Regions from separate parts of the Planococcus faecalis genome, predicted to be linked through region 3. Evidence: predicted binding sites of a transcription regulator. Region 3 holds the regulator's gene; each other region holds the start of a gene.
What was found. Region 3 encodes Rex, which represses fermentation and respiration genes when NADH is low (regulators of the CRP and FNR family bind a similar motif). Its sites were predicted from a motif close to TTGTGAAATATTTCACAA; they were not measured.
Positions count from the first base shown of each region.

Region 1: AJGP001_RS13880 (AtpZ/AtpI family protein) is a predicted target of Rex. The motif match lies at 2,684-2,701, and genes of this name have one in related genera.
Region 2: AJGP001_RS16545 (cytochrome C oxidase subunit II) is a predicted target of Rex. The motif match lies at 2,406-2,423, and genes of this name have one in related genera.
Region 4: AJGP001_RS04700 (cytochrome ubiquinol oxidase subunit I) is a predicted target of Rex. The motif match lies at 1,607-1,624, and genes of this name have one in related genera.

Region 1 covers NZ_CP019401.1:2,791,596-2,795,663, forward strand. Annotated here, with positions in the region: gene AJGP001_RS13855 (F0F1 ATP synthase subunit delta) at 1-237, opposite strand, end outside; gene atpF (F0F1 ATP synthase subunit B) at 234-755, opposite strand; gene atpE (F0F1 ATP synthase subunit C) at 916-1,140, opposite strand; gene atpB (F0F1 ATP synthase subunit A) at 1,199-1,909, opposite strand; gene AJGP001_RS13875 (ATP synthase subunit I) at 1,937-2,308, opposite strand; gene AJGP001_RS13880 (AtpZ/AtpI family protein) at 2,311-2,532, opposite strand; gene AJGP001_RS13885 (hypothetical protein) at 2,849-3,034, shown strand; gene wecB (non-hydrolyzing UDP-N-acetylglucosamine 2-epimerase) at 3,016-4,068, opposite strand, start outside.
Region 2 covers NZ_CP019401.1:3,328,134-3,332,201, reverse strand. Annotated here, with positions in the region: gene AJGP001_RS16560 (murein hydrolase activator EnvC family protein) at 1-645, opposite strand, end outside; gene AJGP001_RS16555 (universal stress protein) at 1,013-1,477, opposite strand; gene AJGP001_RS16550 (Crp/Fnr family transcriptional regulator) at 1,663-2,364, shown strand; gene AJGP001_RS16545 (cytochrome C oxidase subunit II) at 2,514-2,636, shown strand; gene AJGP001_RS16540 (cytochrome c oxidase subunit II) at 2,662-3,135, shown strand; gene AJGP001_RS16535 (b(o/a)3-type cytochrome-c oxidase subunit 1) at 3,132-4,068, shown strand, end outside.
Region 3 covers NZ_CP019401.1:544,090-548,157, reverse strand. Annotated here, with positions in the region: gene AJGP001_RS02845 (CPBP family intramembrane glutamic endopeptidase) at 1-460, shown strand, start outside; gene tatC (twin-arginine translocase subunit TatC) at 478-1,248, opposite strand; gene AJGP001_RS02835 (twin-arginine translocase TatA/TatE family subunit) at 1,261-1,455, opposite strand; gene AJGP001_RS02830 (redox-sensing transcriptional repressor Rex) at 1,546-2,178, opposite strand; gene AJGP001_RS02825 (ABC-F family ATP-binding cassette domain-containing protein) at 2,310-4,068, shown strand, end outside.
Region 4 covers NZ_CP019401.1:965,851-969,918, forward strand. Annotated here, with positions in the region: gene AJGP001_RS04690 (diacylglycerol kinase) at 21-935, shown strand; gene AJGP001_RS04695 (NUDIX hydrolase) at 1,135-1,563, opposite strand; gene AJGP001_RS04700 (cytochrome ubiquinol oxidase subunit I) at 1,767-3,113, shown strand; gene AJGP001_RS04705 (cytochrome d ubiquinol oxidase subunit II) at 3,110-4,068, shown strand, end outside.

The sequences.
Region 1 (4,068 bases), 1.2 Mb from region 3:
TGCCATCAATTGGAGTGTGTTAACGACAAACGGATTTGCCTCATGAAACACTTCATTGATTAAGTTTGTTCTTTTATCAGCTGAAAGTTTTGGAGAAACAATCAAATTGTAAAGTTCAGGAGTCATTTCAAAGACTTTTTTCACTTCACGTAAATCATGTTCAATTGCCAAAGACGATTCATGCTTTTGAGCGACTTGGAACAATGCTAAAGCGTAGCGTTCTGCAACTTGACTCACTGAACTTCGCCTGCCTTCGCAATCGTTTCATTAATCAACTGACGGTTGTCTTCCTCAGAGATTTCTTTTTCAAGCACTTTCGTAGCAGCAAGTAGTGACAATGCCACAACTTCTTCACGAACAGCTGAAATCGCTTTATCTCTTTCGTTAGCAATTTCCTGAACTGCAGCATCTTTCATGCGAGCAGATTCAGCACGTGCAGTTGTAATGATTTCCTCACGCGAAACTTCGCCTTGCTTTTTAGCGTTTTCAACGATTTCTTGTGCTTGTGTACGCGCATCTTTAAGAAGGCTGCGCTGCTCTTCAAGCAATTTGTGTGATTCTAGACGGCTGTTTTCAGCAGTTTCGATCTCACTCTTGATCAAATCTTCACGTTGCTGCATTATGCCCATCAAAGGACCCCATGCGAACTTCTTCAATAGCAACATTAGTAAAATGAAGATCACAAGTGTAGCGAGAATGTCTCCAATATTCAAAAACTCCCCGGTTGCACCGAGTACGAGGTGATCAAAAAACACGATTGTTTCACTCCCTTCAAGAGCCTAAAATGCAATTTCTTCTATAGTAAGATCTTTTATTTTCGTAAGTTGTGTTTCTGAAAAATACTAGTTCATACAAGTTTAAATGGCGAAAACCATGTCGAAGCATCCCCACCATTTAACTTTTTGTATAAAAATACTATTGGTTCATAACGATGAACGCGATAACTACAGCGATGATTGGCAATGCCTCAACCAATGCAACACCGATGAACATAGTTGTTTGTAATACGCCACGAGCTTCTGGCTGGCGAGCGATACCTTCAACTGTTTTTGAAACGATAAGACCGTTACCGATACCCGCGCCTAGTGCTGCTAAACCTACTGCGATTGCTGCTGCTAATAAACCTAATGAACCTGTCATTGTAATGTGTCCTCCTCAGGATAGTTGTTTTTTTGTTTGCTCGATGAGCAGTTTATACTCAATGGTCGTCGGCAACTTTATGCGATAAATAGACCATCGTCAACATAACGAAAATAAATGATTGGATTGCCCCGATAAAGATCGAGAACCCTTGCCACGCCATCATTGGTAAAATAGCTGTTGCAAATCCGAAAGCACTTGCTGATGCGAGGCCTGCTAACAAAGTTAACAAGATTTCCCCCGCATAGATGTTACCGTAAAGACGCAGACCGAGTGTCAGCGTATTTGCGAATTCCTCAATAATCTTTAAAGGAAATAGGAATGGCATGGGCTTAAGATAGCTTCCACCATATCCTTTTAGTCCTTTTAGCTTGATCCCATAAAAATGGCTCAAAACTAGTACCGTTGCGGCTAGTGTCATTGCTACCGTCGGATCAGCTGTTGGTGATTTCCACCACAGATCTCCGTTGACAACTATTGCAAATGGAAGTCCCAACATGTTCGACACAAAAATGAACATAATCAGGGTGATTCCAAGAACATGGAATCGGCCACCATCTTTCCAATCCATATTGCTTTTGATTATCCCTTTCACGAAATCCATGATCCATTCCATGAAGTTTTGCATACCCGTCGGTTTAAGTTGCAAATTCCGTGTAGCGACAAAAGCAATTAGGAAGACGATAAGAGCGGCTACAAGTAGCATCATAACGTTCGATAGGTTGAACCAGATCCCGAACACCTTGAGCATAGGAGCGCCATGTTCCACGATAGTTTCACCTCTCTTTCCACATTCTTAATGGTGTTTCACGTGATAAACAATCCGCTCTGTTAATAACAGAGCATAAGGGACCATCAACCCAATTACTGTACTGACCAAGTGAATGTGCTCTGCGAATAAAATGGCAATCGCCACAGCTGCAACACCTGATGCAAACCGTAATGCCGTTCCAAGCGAACGAACTTTCGAGCCTTCAGCCACCGCTCGGTCGAATTTCTCCATCCGACGAACGAGAATCCACATGTTGTAAATGCCGAACAAAGTTCCGATGATGAGACCTGCGAACACTTCTTGATAAGAGGTAAACCCCCAACCAATAACGTAGAACGCTAAGATGAAAAGGATCATCTTTTTTAGCCTTGTATATATCTCCCTAAGTCCATCCATTTTCACTTGTCTCCTGATTCGAATTTGCGGACAGTCTGAAGCATTGCCCAAACACCGGCAGTAATGCCTATGAATAGGCAGATGATCATGAAAAACGGGGCGGTTCCGATCCTTTCATCGAGCCACATACCTGTAAACACCCCGATGAGTACGGACCCGACAAGTTGTGAGAGGATGGCGCTGTAAATTGCCATCGCTTGCAAGGGCCTTTTTGTTGGGCGCATGACAACCCCCTCGAACTTCGTTGATTTGACATTACACCCTCAAAAAGAGTAGTCGCATCAGGCTTCCAAATTACATATTCTATGTAAGAAAACCTTCTCATGCATACCCTTTGTAAGCATACATTAGGGGTAAAATCATGTCAATTAGTAGAAGTGAAAAACTTCACAAGCGATTTCCCTCTGACATATTGTCGACAAACTTTAACACGAAAAGTGGAATCGGCTATTTTAGCTCCGACAGGCTTAAGACAGAATGGCGAAGTGGCGTTTTTCAGCCACACAGCCAGGCTGACTTAAGACCCCGAGGAGCTAGCCGATGCAACTGGACAACACGAAAAGTGAAAGTGCCTGTTTAGCTCTGACAGGTGTAAGACAATCTGGCGAAGCGGCGTTCTTTGCCGCACAGCTAGAGTGGCTTACATCCCGAAGAGCTGGGCACTTGCAACTGGACAACACGAAAAGTGGAATCGGCGATTCACTCTTTTACAACTTCGAGAAATAAGTGTGCAATGCTTCTACAATCCGAGCAGATGCTTTACCGTCTCCGTATGGATTAGATGCTTGCGACATTGCTTTATACGCCGCTTCATCCGTCAGCAATTCTTTGGCCATTCCGTAAATTGTTTCTTCGTCCGTTCCCGCAAGCTTAAGCGTTCCCGCACTAATACCTTCAGGGCGTTCAGTCGTATCACGCAGGACCAATACCGGCTTACCTAATGAGGGTGCCTCTTCTTGAATGCCACCAGAGTCAGTCAGGATAAAGAACGAACGTGCTGCAAAGTTGTGGAAATCCAAAACTTCCAACGGCTCGATCAAATGGATACGCGGATCGCGACCCAATACCTCATCTGCTACTTCACGTACTGCCGGATTCATATGCACCGGGTAAACTACTTGAATATCGTCATGCTCTTCGATCAAACGTTTGATGGCACGGAACATATTGCGCATCGGTTGGCCTAAATTTTCACGACGATGTGCCGTCAAAAGAATCATACGATCCGTACCGATTTTCTCCAAAATTGGATGCGAATACGTTTCACGCACCGTTGTTTGAAGTGCATCAATCGCTGTATTTCCTGTAATATAAATGGTTTCTTCTTTTTTGTTTTCAGCAAGCAGATTTTGAGCAGATTTTTCAGTTGGTGAAAAATGAATGTCTGCCATGACTCCCGTCAATTGACGGTTCATTTCTTCAGGATATGGCGAGTATTTATTGTGCGTACGCAAACCCGCTTCTACATGTCCAATGGCAACTTGGTTATAAAATGCGGCAAGACTAGCGGCGAAAGTTGTTGTCGTATCGCCATGAACCAGCACGATATCTGGTTTTGCTTTTTTCATAACTTCATCAAGCCCTTGCATCGCGCGCATTGTCACATCAGTCAATGTTTGACGATCTTTCATAATGTTCAAGTCGAAATCAGGCGTGATACCGAATGTCTCCAGAACCTGGTCCAGCATTTCTCTGTGCTGCGCCGTCACCGTTACTAATGGCTCAATGGTGTCCGGATGTTTTTGCAGTTCTAACACAAG
Region 2 (4,068 bases), 710 kb from region 3:
TTTTGCTTGAGCTTTTTTCTGAGAGGCTAGTGAATTTTTCAAATTGACTAATTCCGCTTTTTGAGCTTCCTGCTCGGCTAACTTTGTTTCTACTTCCGCTTTTTGTTCAGCAAGAAGTTTTTTGTCTGCTGCTTGTTCACGCATGATTTCACGATCTGCTTCGATTAAGATGTTGACTGCTGAAAAGCGGTCAATGAAATCAACAAAACTATTTGCGCCAAGAAGCACATCTATGTAGTCTACTGATCCACCACTTAATTGAATGGCACGTGCACGTTCTTTTAAAAGTTCTTCGCGTTCTGCAATTTTTCGTTCAAGTTCTTTAATCGATTTTTGCAATTCGTCGATTTCAACTTTTGTTTGGTCGATTTCTGCTTGAGCAACGTCGATTTTGTCTTGTGTTTCGATGAGTTGATTATCCAACTCGCGGATTTTTGCGATGATTTTCTCGAGCGTGGTTTGGTTTTGAGAAATTTCGTTTGTTTTTTGTTGGATACCGGAGTTTAACTCGCTTTGCTTTTGCTTAACCTCTTGCTGTTGTTTCTCTAAATCGCTTAATTTATCTGCGCTTGCAGCAGGCAAAAACATCGTTAAAGCCAACACAGCCGATAAAGCGATCGTTAGAAATTTAGATAATGTATTCAAGCTTTTGCTCCCCTTTCGTTGTCCGTGACTATCTATGAGTTGTTTTAAAAAATTTTACTTAATGAGAATTTTCCTGCCCAGTTGTTTCGTTCAGGAAAAATCCAGCAGACTTATTGTAACACCGCATAAACCTATTTATTATTACAGTTTCTTATCAATTTGAATTCGAACATGACAAAACATCACGAAATAATAGTAAATTGTCATTTAATAATGAAAAAACGTTCATATAGCTTACGTTTTTTGAAAATTATATTTTTTCTAATTAATTGAATGATTAATATGGAGGATGATTATGAGGGGGAGTTGTGGTAGAGAGTGACTAGTCAAAAAAACCTTCTCCCAAATTTATGGGAGAAGGCTGTTGTTAGTCGGTTGCTAATAAGTCGGTTTGTTCTCTTCGAACGATTAACACATCACATTTAGCTGTGCGAACGATTCTTTCAGAGACGCTGCCCATTATGAATCGCTCAGCGGCATTTAAGCCAGTTGCTCCACAAATAATAACGTCAGCATTTAGTTTGGGTGCTAATTCTTTTGGAATAACGATTTTAGGTACACCATATTCAATGATGACATTTACATTTTCAACACCAGCAGCTAATGCTTCTTCTTTGTACTTACCTAATAATTCTTCAGAAGTTTTTTTCGTCCGATCTGCAATGGTGCGATCGTAAGCTTCGATAGAACCGAACGATCGATTATCGATGATATGAACCAAGTGCAAAGTGGCGTTATTGCGCGTAGCTGCGGCTGCACCTTTTCTAAAAGCAAGTTCTGATTCCTCAGAGCCATCTACTGCTACTAAAATATTCGAATATTTTAACGTCATTTTGCGATTCCTCCTCGTCTCTATAGCTAGTGATTCGCTATAAGTTAAAGGAGTTCCTTCTTATTTGTCATAATCTTTCCATGATAGATGTCCAAATGGTGAAGTTCCGAATAAATAACAAGAGATTTATGATAAGATGAGTCAAACTGAACAGTTCGGAAAACAGCAGGAGAGGCTGGTGCGAGATGAAAAAAAGCAGTGAAAGCACGAAGTCGTTGACAGGAATAGAAGAATTGCTGTCTATCCGCCATCAAGTTAAAGAATTTAAAAAGGCTCATTACTTGTTTCGTGAAGGAGATAGGGTCGAAGGAATTTTTATTATTCGCTCTGGTAAAATTAGCATTGAAAAAGTGACGCCGAACGGTCGTGAACTTACGCTAAAAATTTGCGGTCCAGATCAGCTCGTCGGTGAAGTCACTATTTTTTCGGAAGCACCCACATATATGTTAGATGCTCGTGCAGTTGAAGAGACCGTATGCTTTCATATAGGGATGAAAGATTTAGAAGAGGCATTGCTACTGAATAGTCAGCTTGCGATGAATTTTATGAAATGGATGGGCATCGATCAGCAAAAAACCCAAACAAAGTTTCGTGATTTATTGCTTCATGGTAAAAAAGGAGCTTTGTATTCAACGTTAATCAGGCTATCCAATAGCTACGGAGTTGAAACAGAAAAAGGTATTTTGATTGATATGGTGCTGACAAATCAAGAGCTGGCTAATTTTTGTGGGATGACGAGAGAAGTAGTTAATCGTCTACTCGGAAATTTGAAAAAAAATGGAACACTGAGCTTGTCTGAAGGAAAAATTCTTCTTCATGATATGGAATATTTAAAAACAGAAACAAATTGTGAAAACTGTCCCATTTACCTATGCAAAATCGATTAGTGAAACGCCTGCCCATGTGGCAGGCTTTTTTTGTTGTGAATTTGTGAATTTGTTAAAAAAAGATGTGCAGTGTGAGAAATATCACAGTGTGAAACCTCAAGATAGCATAGTCTAAAAGTAATGATGATAGGAATAAGAGGTGAGGGAAAATGCGTCAAGAAAAGCAAGAGCCGGAGACGAACCTTAAAGGAACTTTCGCAAGTGTTCTTATCGTGGGAGTAATCATTGTGGTGATGTGGGTCGCTGTTTATTTGTTGTATGTAGCTCGTTAAGAAATGACGAAAGGAGTAGGTTAATATGCATTTGCATAAGTATGAAAAAATTTGGCTCGCGTTAGGGATCGCATCTCTAGTTGTATTTTTAAGCGTAGTAGGAGTGAGTGCATTTTCTCAGAATCACACACCTGCTGGAGGAATGGAAACCATTGATCCCAAAAAGGTAAATGAAACGGCACCGTTTGACAATCCGGGCGTTACTCAATTAGATGACGACACCTATCAAGCAACAATTGTGGCGATGGCCTTTGGATACACCGCACCGGAATTGAAAGTTCCAGTGGGCAAGGAAGTTATTTTTAAAGTGACCAGCACCGATGTAGTTCACAGTTTTACAATTGATAACACGAAAGTCAATATGATGGTCGTTCCAGGTCGCATTACGACAAAATCTTACACGTTTGAAAAGCCCGGTACGTATTTGATTCTTTGCAATGAATACTGTGGGACTGGTCACCATATGATGTATACAGAAATAGAGGTGTATGAAGAATGATTGCTTTGCAAGATCGCAAAATTGCTTTATGGAATATTGGTGTCGCGTATGCTGCCTTTTTAATCGGAACTTTATGTGGACTTCTTCAAGTATTTATCCGAAATGATGCACTTCAATTACCAGCGTGGTTAGATTATTATCAGATTTTAACGGCACATGGTGTTTTACTGGCACTTATTTATACGACATTTTTTATTTTTGGATTTTTTATTACAGGTATGAGTAAAAGCTTAGGCAGCTTTGGACCTAAAGTTCGCTTGTTTTCTTGGATTGGTTTTTGGGTGACGTTGCTTGGGACTGTTATGGCAACGGTCATGATCATTTCTGGACAAGCCTCCGTCATGTATACATTTTATGCACCTTTAAAAGCAAGCGGCTTTTTCTATGTCGGACTTGCGTTGGTCATTATTGGAACGTGGATTAGCAGTTTCGCATTGGTCGGTCATTACCGCGTATGGCGTAAAAATAACAAAGGTCAATTGAGTCCTTTGTTTGCCTTTATGACCATTACCACCATAATTATGTGGATCATCGCATGTCTAGGTGTTGTAGCGACTGTGCTTTTCCAATACATTCCGTGGGCGTTCGGGTGGACCGATACAATTGACGTCGAACTTAGCCGCTCTTTATTTTGGTATTTTGGTCATCCACTTGTCTATTTTTGGTTGCTACCAGCCTATATGGCTTGGTACGTAATTGTACCAAAACTACTAGGTGTAAAAGTATTCAGTGATTCTCTAGCACGGTTGTCTTTCGTTCTGTTTATCTTATTTTCAATTCCAGTTGGTTTTCATCATCAGCTGACAGAACCCGGTATCTCAAATTTTTGGAAATTCCTTCAGGTTGTTTTAACATTTATGGTCATCGTTCCGTCCTTGATGACGGCATTTTCGATGTTTGCAACGTTTGAAATTGCAGGTCGTAAAAACGGCG
Region 3 (4,068 bases):
CTGGGGCTTTCTTGGCTTCTTGTTGTTACTAATCGGTCAATCCGTTGCTGCTTTGATTGAAATGGAGCTTCTCGGCATTGATCCCGGTTCTGAAAATACGGCGTCCTTAGTGAACATTGCCGATGCCGTACCGCTCGCCATCGTCTCTATTGTGCTTTTCGGCCCGGTTCTGGAAGAACTGGTTTTCCGCCGCGTGTTATTTGGTTCTCTCAATCAGACTACCAATTTCTTTTTCGCAACGGCTGTCAGTGCACTAGTATTTGCGTTGATCCATTTTGACTTTACGCACCTGTTGCTGTATTTCACGACCGGCTTGATTTTGGCATTTCTATACCAAAAAACGAAAAGCATCATCACACCGATCATTGCTCACATTTGTCTAAACGGCTATGTAATGCTTATTCAGCTCAATATGGATAAAATTTTAGAATTCCAAAAACAAATGGAAAATCTGCAGTAAAAAAAGCCTTCCCCGATTTACTTCGGTGGAAGGCTTTCTTGTTGTTCTTTAATCGCTTGCTGCTGCTCAGCTTTTAAGAATTTACGATAACCCACTTTGGCAATGAGCACACTAAATTCATACAGTATGATTAGCGGCAATGTCACAATCATATGCGAGACGATGTCTGGTGGCGTAATAAACGCGGCAATAATGACTAACCCAAGATAAGAATACTTTCGGTATTTTGTCATGAGCATCGGCGTAATAATCCCGAGCCTTGTTAAAAACAACATCACTACCGGCAACTGGAATATTAAGCCAAACGGCAACGTAATTTGAAACAAGAATTGAAAATATTCATTGATACCGATCGTTTCTTGAATATCCATGTTATCAGAAATACTCAGCATAAATCCAATGACATAAGGGAATAGGATGAGATACGCAAAAGCGATTCCCCCTAGAAACAGCAGCACGGAAAATGGAATATAACTTAACGTCGCTCTCCGCTCTTTATCGAGAAGTCCAGGACTGATAAACGCCCAAAACTGGTACATAATCAGTGGCGAAGTGATAATCAAGGCTAAGATCATCGTCACTTGCATAAAAATCTTCAATGGATCTGTAATTTTGAAAGCATTCAAGGTAAGATTTTTAGCTTCCTCTGTATACTGCAAATACTGGATTAGCGGCTGGGCAAGAAAAAAACTGATAATAAGCGCTAATACAAAGAAAACGACTAGAATGGTCAGTCGTTTTCTGAGTTCTCCTATATGTTCAATTAACGTCATGTCTTTTTCAATCATCGGACAAACATCCTATCGTATTTCCTTTTGCTCGTCTTTCTTCTTCAACTCTACTTTATCGTCGTCATCGTCTACAAGTCCTTTTGTAGCATTTTTAAACTCACGCAAAGACGAACCAAACGCTTTTCCAAGTTCCGGTAACTTTTTCGGACCGAAAACAAGTAAAGCAACAACACCGATAATGATGATACTCATTGGACCTGGCATACGTTGCACCTCCTGTATTATGGCTCTATTTTACATCATTCGAACCGGTTTGGCTATTTCGAAAGAGCCTAGAAATGTGAAGTTTTTAAGTCATTGTTGCTTGATTTGGTAAATCAATGTCTGCAATTCCACTGACAAATCGATGGTTTGGACACGGATATGATCAGGCACTGAAATTCGTACCGGTGTAAAGTTCAAAATCCCTTTAATATCAGTCTTTGCCAAGCGATCTGTTACTTCTTGTGCCGACCTTGACGGTACCGTCAAGATGACTAGCTCCACGCCGTACTCTTTGATTTTCTCTTCAATCTTGTCCGGGTGATACGTATCAATATCGTTAATTTTTTCGCCTTCTAACGGGCTGTTCGAATCGAACGCCACAATGATTTTCGTATTGTGGTTGCGATGGAAATTATATTTTAGAAATGCACCGCCTAGTCCTCCAACACCGATTAAGGCTACATTAGTAGCTTCGTCTTGATCTAGTGTCTTACGGAAAAACAGCAACAGCTCTTGAACGTCATAGCCATAGCCTTTTTTGCCAAGCGCACCCAAATGGGAAAAATCGCGTCGAATGGTAGCAGAATCGATTTTCATCGCTTCGCTTAATTCTTGCGAGGAAATCCGTTTTTGACCGGCATTCGCAAAATTTTGAAGGAAACGGTAATACAGCGGCAGCCTTTTGGTTGTGGCTTGCGGAATTTTAGATGTCTCGTGTAACATACCTTTCGCATCCTCCTGAGGTGTTGTCAAATCGTTTTCATCTTACAGTAGGAGCCTTGATATGTAAAGGCTTGTGCAATTGCGAACAACTGCCCTATCAGCTACACTTAAAGAGAATAGAGGTGACCTACATGATTGTTTTACAAGTAAACCAAGTCCATAAATCATTTGGCGCAGAAGAGATTCTCTCAGGCGTTAAATTAGAAGTACAACACCGTGACCGCGTGGCATTAGTAGGCCGCAACGGTGCAGGAAAATCGACTTTATTGAAAATAATAGCGGGTGAAATATCGTACGATAGTGGCGACATTAGCATGCCGAAGGATTTAACGATTGGCTATTTAGAGCAACAGACCAATTTAGAATCCGACGCCACTGTTTGGGATGAAATGATGACGATTTTTCATCATTTCCGTGAACAAGAAGCCACACTTCGCCGTCTTGAAGGACAAATGGCCAATCCTGATGTCTACAACAACGCAACAGAAAACGATAAAGTCATGAAAGAATACGACCTGTTGCAACATGACTTCAAGGATGCGGGTGGCTATCAATACGAGTCCGATACACGAGCGATTCTCCACGGCATGAAATTTTATCAAGATGACTTTGACAAGAAAATAACCTCTTTATCCGGTGGCCAAAAAACCCGATTGATGTTAGCCAAGCATTTACTCAGTAAGCCACAACTGCTCATTCTCGATGAGCCGACCAACCACTTGGATATCGAAACCTTGAGCTGGTTGGAAAATTACTTGAAAAACTATCCGGGTGCGTTATTAATTGTTTCTCATGATCGTTATTTCCTTGACCAAGTCGTGACGCTCGTTTACGAAGTTTCCCGCCACCGTGTTAAAAAGTATACCGGCAACTACAGCCGTTACTTAGACGAAAAAGCAAAGCAATACGAACTGGACCAAAAGCAATTTGAAAAACAACAAGGCGAAAAAGCTAAGCTAGAAGATTACGTCCAGCGCAATTTGGCACGCGCTTCTACAACCAAAATGGCGCAAAGCCGTAGAAAAACTTTGCAAAAAACCGACTGGATGGAAGCTCCTAACGGCAATGAAAAATCAGCTAGTTTCGGCTTTACCATTAGTAAACAAAGCGGCAACGACGTTTTAAACGTTCAATCGCTAGAAATTGGCTATGGCGACAAACCCGTTTCTCGTGATATTTCATTAAAGTTATACCGACAAGAAAGTCTAGCTCTCGTTGGGCCAAACGGTGTTGGCAAATCGACTTTGTTGAAAACCATTATGAAAGAACTAAACCAACTCGATGGTAATATCCATTATGGCGCCGGCATTCAGTTTGGTTATTACGACCAAGAGCAAGCCAATTTAAAAGGCAACAAGCTCGTACTAAACGAATTATGGGATGATTATCCGCTTATTAACGAAAAGGACATACGCGGCATCCTTGGACGTTTCCTGTTTACCGGTGACGATGTGCTAAAGCCCGTTTCAACATTGTCGGGTGGCGAAAAAGCCCGCGTTGCACTCGCCAAGTTGATGATGCAAAAAGCCAACGTGTTACTTCTCGATGAACCAACTAACCACTTGGACCTGGACAGTAAAGAAGTGCTGGAGAATGCTTTATTGGATTATCCGGGCACCTTGCTTTTTGTATCGCATGACCGCTATTTCATGAATCGCATCGCGTCGAAAGTGATTGAACTTACGCAAGATGGCACGTCTGAATACTTGGGCGACTATGATTATTACGTAGAGAAAAAATTAGAAATTGCTGAACTAAAAGCACTCGATGAAGCCGGTTCAGTTACCGAAGCAAAAACGATCACTACAGCCTCTACTTCGCAAATCGATAAAGAAGCTAAAAAACTGGAACGTCAGCTTGTTCGGCAATCCGATGAAGTTGAAAAATCGA
Region 4 (4,068 bases), 420 kb from region 3:
GTCCAGAAAGGCTGAATCTCATGAAACGTGCACGCATTATATACAATCCAACTTCCGGCCGTGAGTTATTCCGAAAACACTTGCCTGAAGTGCTAGAAAAAATGGAAAAAGCGGGCTACGAAACATCTTGTCACGCGACAACTTGTGAAGGCGATGCCATTCAAGCTGCAGCTTTTGCTGTAGAGCGGAAGTTTGATTTAGTAATCGCTGTGGGTGGAGACGGTACGTTAAACGAAGTTGTTTCAGGAATCGCTCCTTTTGAAAATCGTCCCAAAGTGGGTCTTATTCCAATGGGAACGACCAATGACTTTGCTCGCGCTGTTCATATTCCACGCGATATAACAAAAGCTGTTGATATTATTCTTAAAGGTGATTCAATTCCTGTGGATATAGGGTTAATGAATGGTGATCGGTATTTTATTAACATTGCAGGGGGCGGCAGGCTGACGGAGCTAACGTATGAAGTTCCAAGCAAGTTAAAAACAGTTCTCGGTCAAATGGCTTATTATTTAAAAGGCATCGAGATGCTGCCTTCGATTCGATCTTCACGTGTTCGGATTGAATACGATGGTCAAGTTTTTGATGACAGTGCCATGATGTTTTTGATCGGATTGACTAATTCGGTTGGAGGATTTGAAAAATTAGCGCCTGATGCTAGTATTAACGACGGGAAGTTTACGTTATTAATTTTAAAAGAGCTCAATATGGCTGAGTTTATCCGTGTTGCCTCTTTAGCTCTTCGGGGTGAACATTTATCGGACTCTCATGTAATTTATGCTAAAGCCAGCAAAATTACAGTAACGACAGAAGAACGAGTATTACTCAATTTAGATGGAGAGTATGGTGGGTTACTGCCAGCTGTATTCGAAAACTTAGCTAGTCATATTGAGATGTATGTGCCGATTGATTCATTGAACGAAAAAGACCGTAAATAAAAATAAGTCGTCCGGTAAGTCTCTAAAATAAAACAGACGGTGGAAAAAGAGTTCTTTTTCCACCGTCTGTTTTTTGGATTGCTGTCAAGAATATAGAACTCGGTGTACATTTTCAGAAACAAAAGAAGCCGTACTCAAAAAGTCATTGTTCATGACTTTTTGGGACAGCCCCGTTTGCTAGTTACTATCTTGTGACATTCTAAAGTAGTTCGATTGCTTTGTCTTGTTCTGCTGCAAGCTGCGGCAGATTTTTAATCGATTCCCAGCGGAATAACAACGTCATGCCGTTATCACGGCCCTGGCTTTTAATCATGTGTTCAAAAAATTCAATAGGTTCTCCGGTATATTCAAATTGAAAAATATTCCGTTCGTATGCCTTATCCTGATGTTCAGGATAATACGTATACTTGTGGATTTTCCCTACAAAGTCAAGAACTTCACGTGGCAAGCCTGTTTCCTCTTTTACTTCTCGGTATAATGCATCGATCAATAGTTCGCCGTCTTCGATTGTGCCACCTGGAACTTGCAGGCCAACTTCTGGTTCTCCTTTGTATTCGAATACAAGCAATTCACGATTTTCATCATCGCCTCTTGTGATATAAGCAAATACTTTCCGTTTTGTTCTCATGATGAATCACCCTTTTTCTTTGTTCTTTATAGAATACTAAAAATTGAGAAAAATTTCAATTCTTTTTACTTCGTTTTTGTCACAGCTTATTCAAAGTTGGCTGTGATACCAAGGCTTAGGAAGAGTTTTGGCAAGTGCGTTTGATGTACAATAGGAACTAAGGAAACAGTAAATTACATGTTTGAAAAAAGGAGACGAGTAGATTGGAATTCCAAGATCCAGCTTTTCTGAGTCGTATTCTAACGCTTTTGACTTTATCATTCCATATTCTCTACGCAACAATCGGCGTAGGGGTACCACTCATGATTATGATCGCCCAGTGGGTGGGGATTAAGAAAAAAGATGAACATTATATTTTGATGGCTCGCCGTTGGGCAAGAGGCTTTGTTATAACCGTAGCTGTAGGAGTTGTAACCGGTACAGCGATCGGCTTGCAGTTATCGCTGCTGTGGCCGAATTTTATGCAATTAGCAGGGAACGTCATTGCGTTGCCATTGTTTATGGAAGTTTTTGCGTTTTTCTTCGAGGCAATTTTCCTCGGGATTTACCTTTATACATGGGATCGCTTTGAAGATCAGCGGAAGCATTTTCTGCTACTGATTCCGGTTGCACTCGGTGCAGCCGCATCGTCCGTTTTTATCACCATTGTCAACGCCTTTATGAACCAACCACAGGGCTTTGAGATACTAAATGGTGAAATGGTTAACGTCAGCCCGCTGCTGGCGATGTTTAGTCCTGCAGTACCGACAAAAGTAGCGCACGTTATGGCGACAGCTTTCATGACCAGCGCATTTTTACTGGCTTCTATTGCGGCTTTCCGAATGTTACGTGGCTCTACGCATATTTATCACAAAAAAGCTTTGTTCTTGACGATGAAATTAGCATTGGTATTTTCTGTCGCTACGGCTTTAATTGGTGATTTTTCTGGTAAGTATTTGGCAGAGTATCAGCCGGAAAAATTGGCAGCTGCTGAGTGGCATTTTGAAACCGAAGAAGATGCTGGTTTGGTCATGTTTGGAGTTCTAGATGGTGAAGAAGTGAAGTACGCCATTAAGATTCCGTATGCTTTAAGCATACTGGCGCACAGTAATCCATTTGCTGAAGTAACAGGTCTTAATGAGTTCCCAGAGGACGAAATTCCACCATTATGGATTCACTATCTTTTTGATACGATGGTCACTATTGGGATGTGGCTAGCCTTCTTCTCCTTTGTCTATGTTGTGGCGGCTTGGCGTAACTGGTCGTTTATACGGACAAAATGGTTCCGTTGGCTAACAGTAGCAGGAGGTCCTTTGGCACTCGTGGCTATTGAAGCAGGATGGTGGTTTACAGAAGTAGGACGCCAGCCTTGGATTCTTCGAGGTCATATGAAGATTGATGAAGCTGCAACTACTAGTGGTCATGTGGACTTGATGATTGTTTTGTTTGCTGGCTTGTATTTGATTCTAGGAATCGGGACGGTTGTTGTTCTTTCAAGAATGTATAGACGCAACCCCGTTGAAAAAGAATTAGCAGCACGTGAAAATGGCAAAGGCGGTGAAGAAGAATGACTCTAGAAATTATTGGGATTTCTGTTTTATGGTTGTTTCTGTTTCTATACGTCATTGTGGCGTCGATTGACTTCGGCGCCGGCTTCTTTAATGCCTATAGCTCGTTTGTTGGCAAGCAACATATTTTGACAGGGGTTATTCAGCGCTACTTGTCACCAGTTTGGGAAGTTACCAACGTATTCTTTGTTTTCTTCTTTGTTGGGATTATCGGATTTTTCCCGCAAACCGCTTTTTACTACGGTACAACCTTATTAGTTCCAGCTAGTCTAGCATTGATACTGCTGGCGATTCGAGGTTCCTATTACGCTTTTGCGACTTACGGAGCAAAAATCAATCATAGAGGTTATATCTATATGTATGGGTTGTCTGGGCTGTTGTTACCAGCGGCATTATCACCAGTTCTTGCCATGTCTGAAGGTGGCTTTATCCAACTTGATAATGGCCAGCCTTACTTGGATTACTGGGCATTGTTCACCAGTCCGTTAATGTGGAGTATTGTCGTTTTGAGTTTAACAGCAGTTCTTTATATTTCGTCGGTATTTTTAACTTGGTACTCATCGAAAGCTGGTGATGCGAAAGCGACTGATTTGATGCGTAAATATGCGCTCGTTTGGGCAGCTCCCGCAATCGTTACTGCAACCGGGATTATTTACGAACTGCGTGGCCACAATCCAGAGCATTACGCTCGCATTCTTGATTTATGGTGGGCATTCGCATTGTCGTTCTTATTGTTTGCTGGAACGGTTTACCTAATTTGGAAAAAGCGTCATTATGGTTGGGCTTTTATTTTATTAATGGGGCAGTTCTTTACAGCATTCTTCGCGTATGGTGCATCCCATTACCCGTACTTGCTGTATCCGTATTTGACGATATATGACAGCTTTACTAATGAAGCCATGGCGATTGCTTTGATCATTGCATTTATCGCAGGGCTGTTCTTGTTGTTGCCATCGCT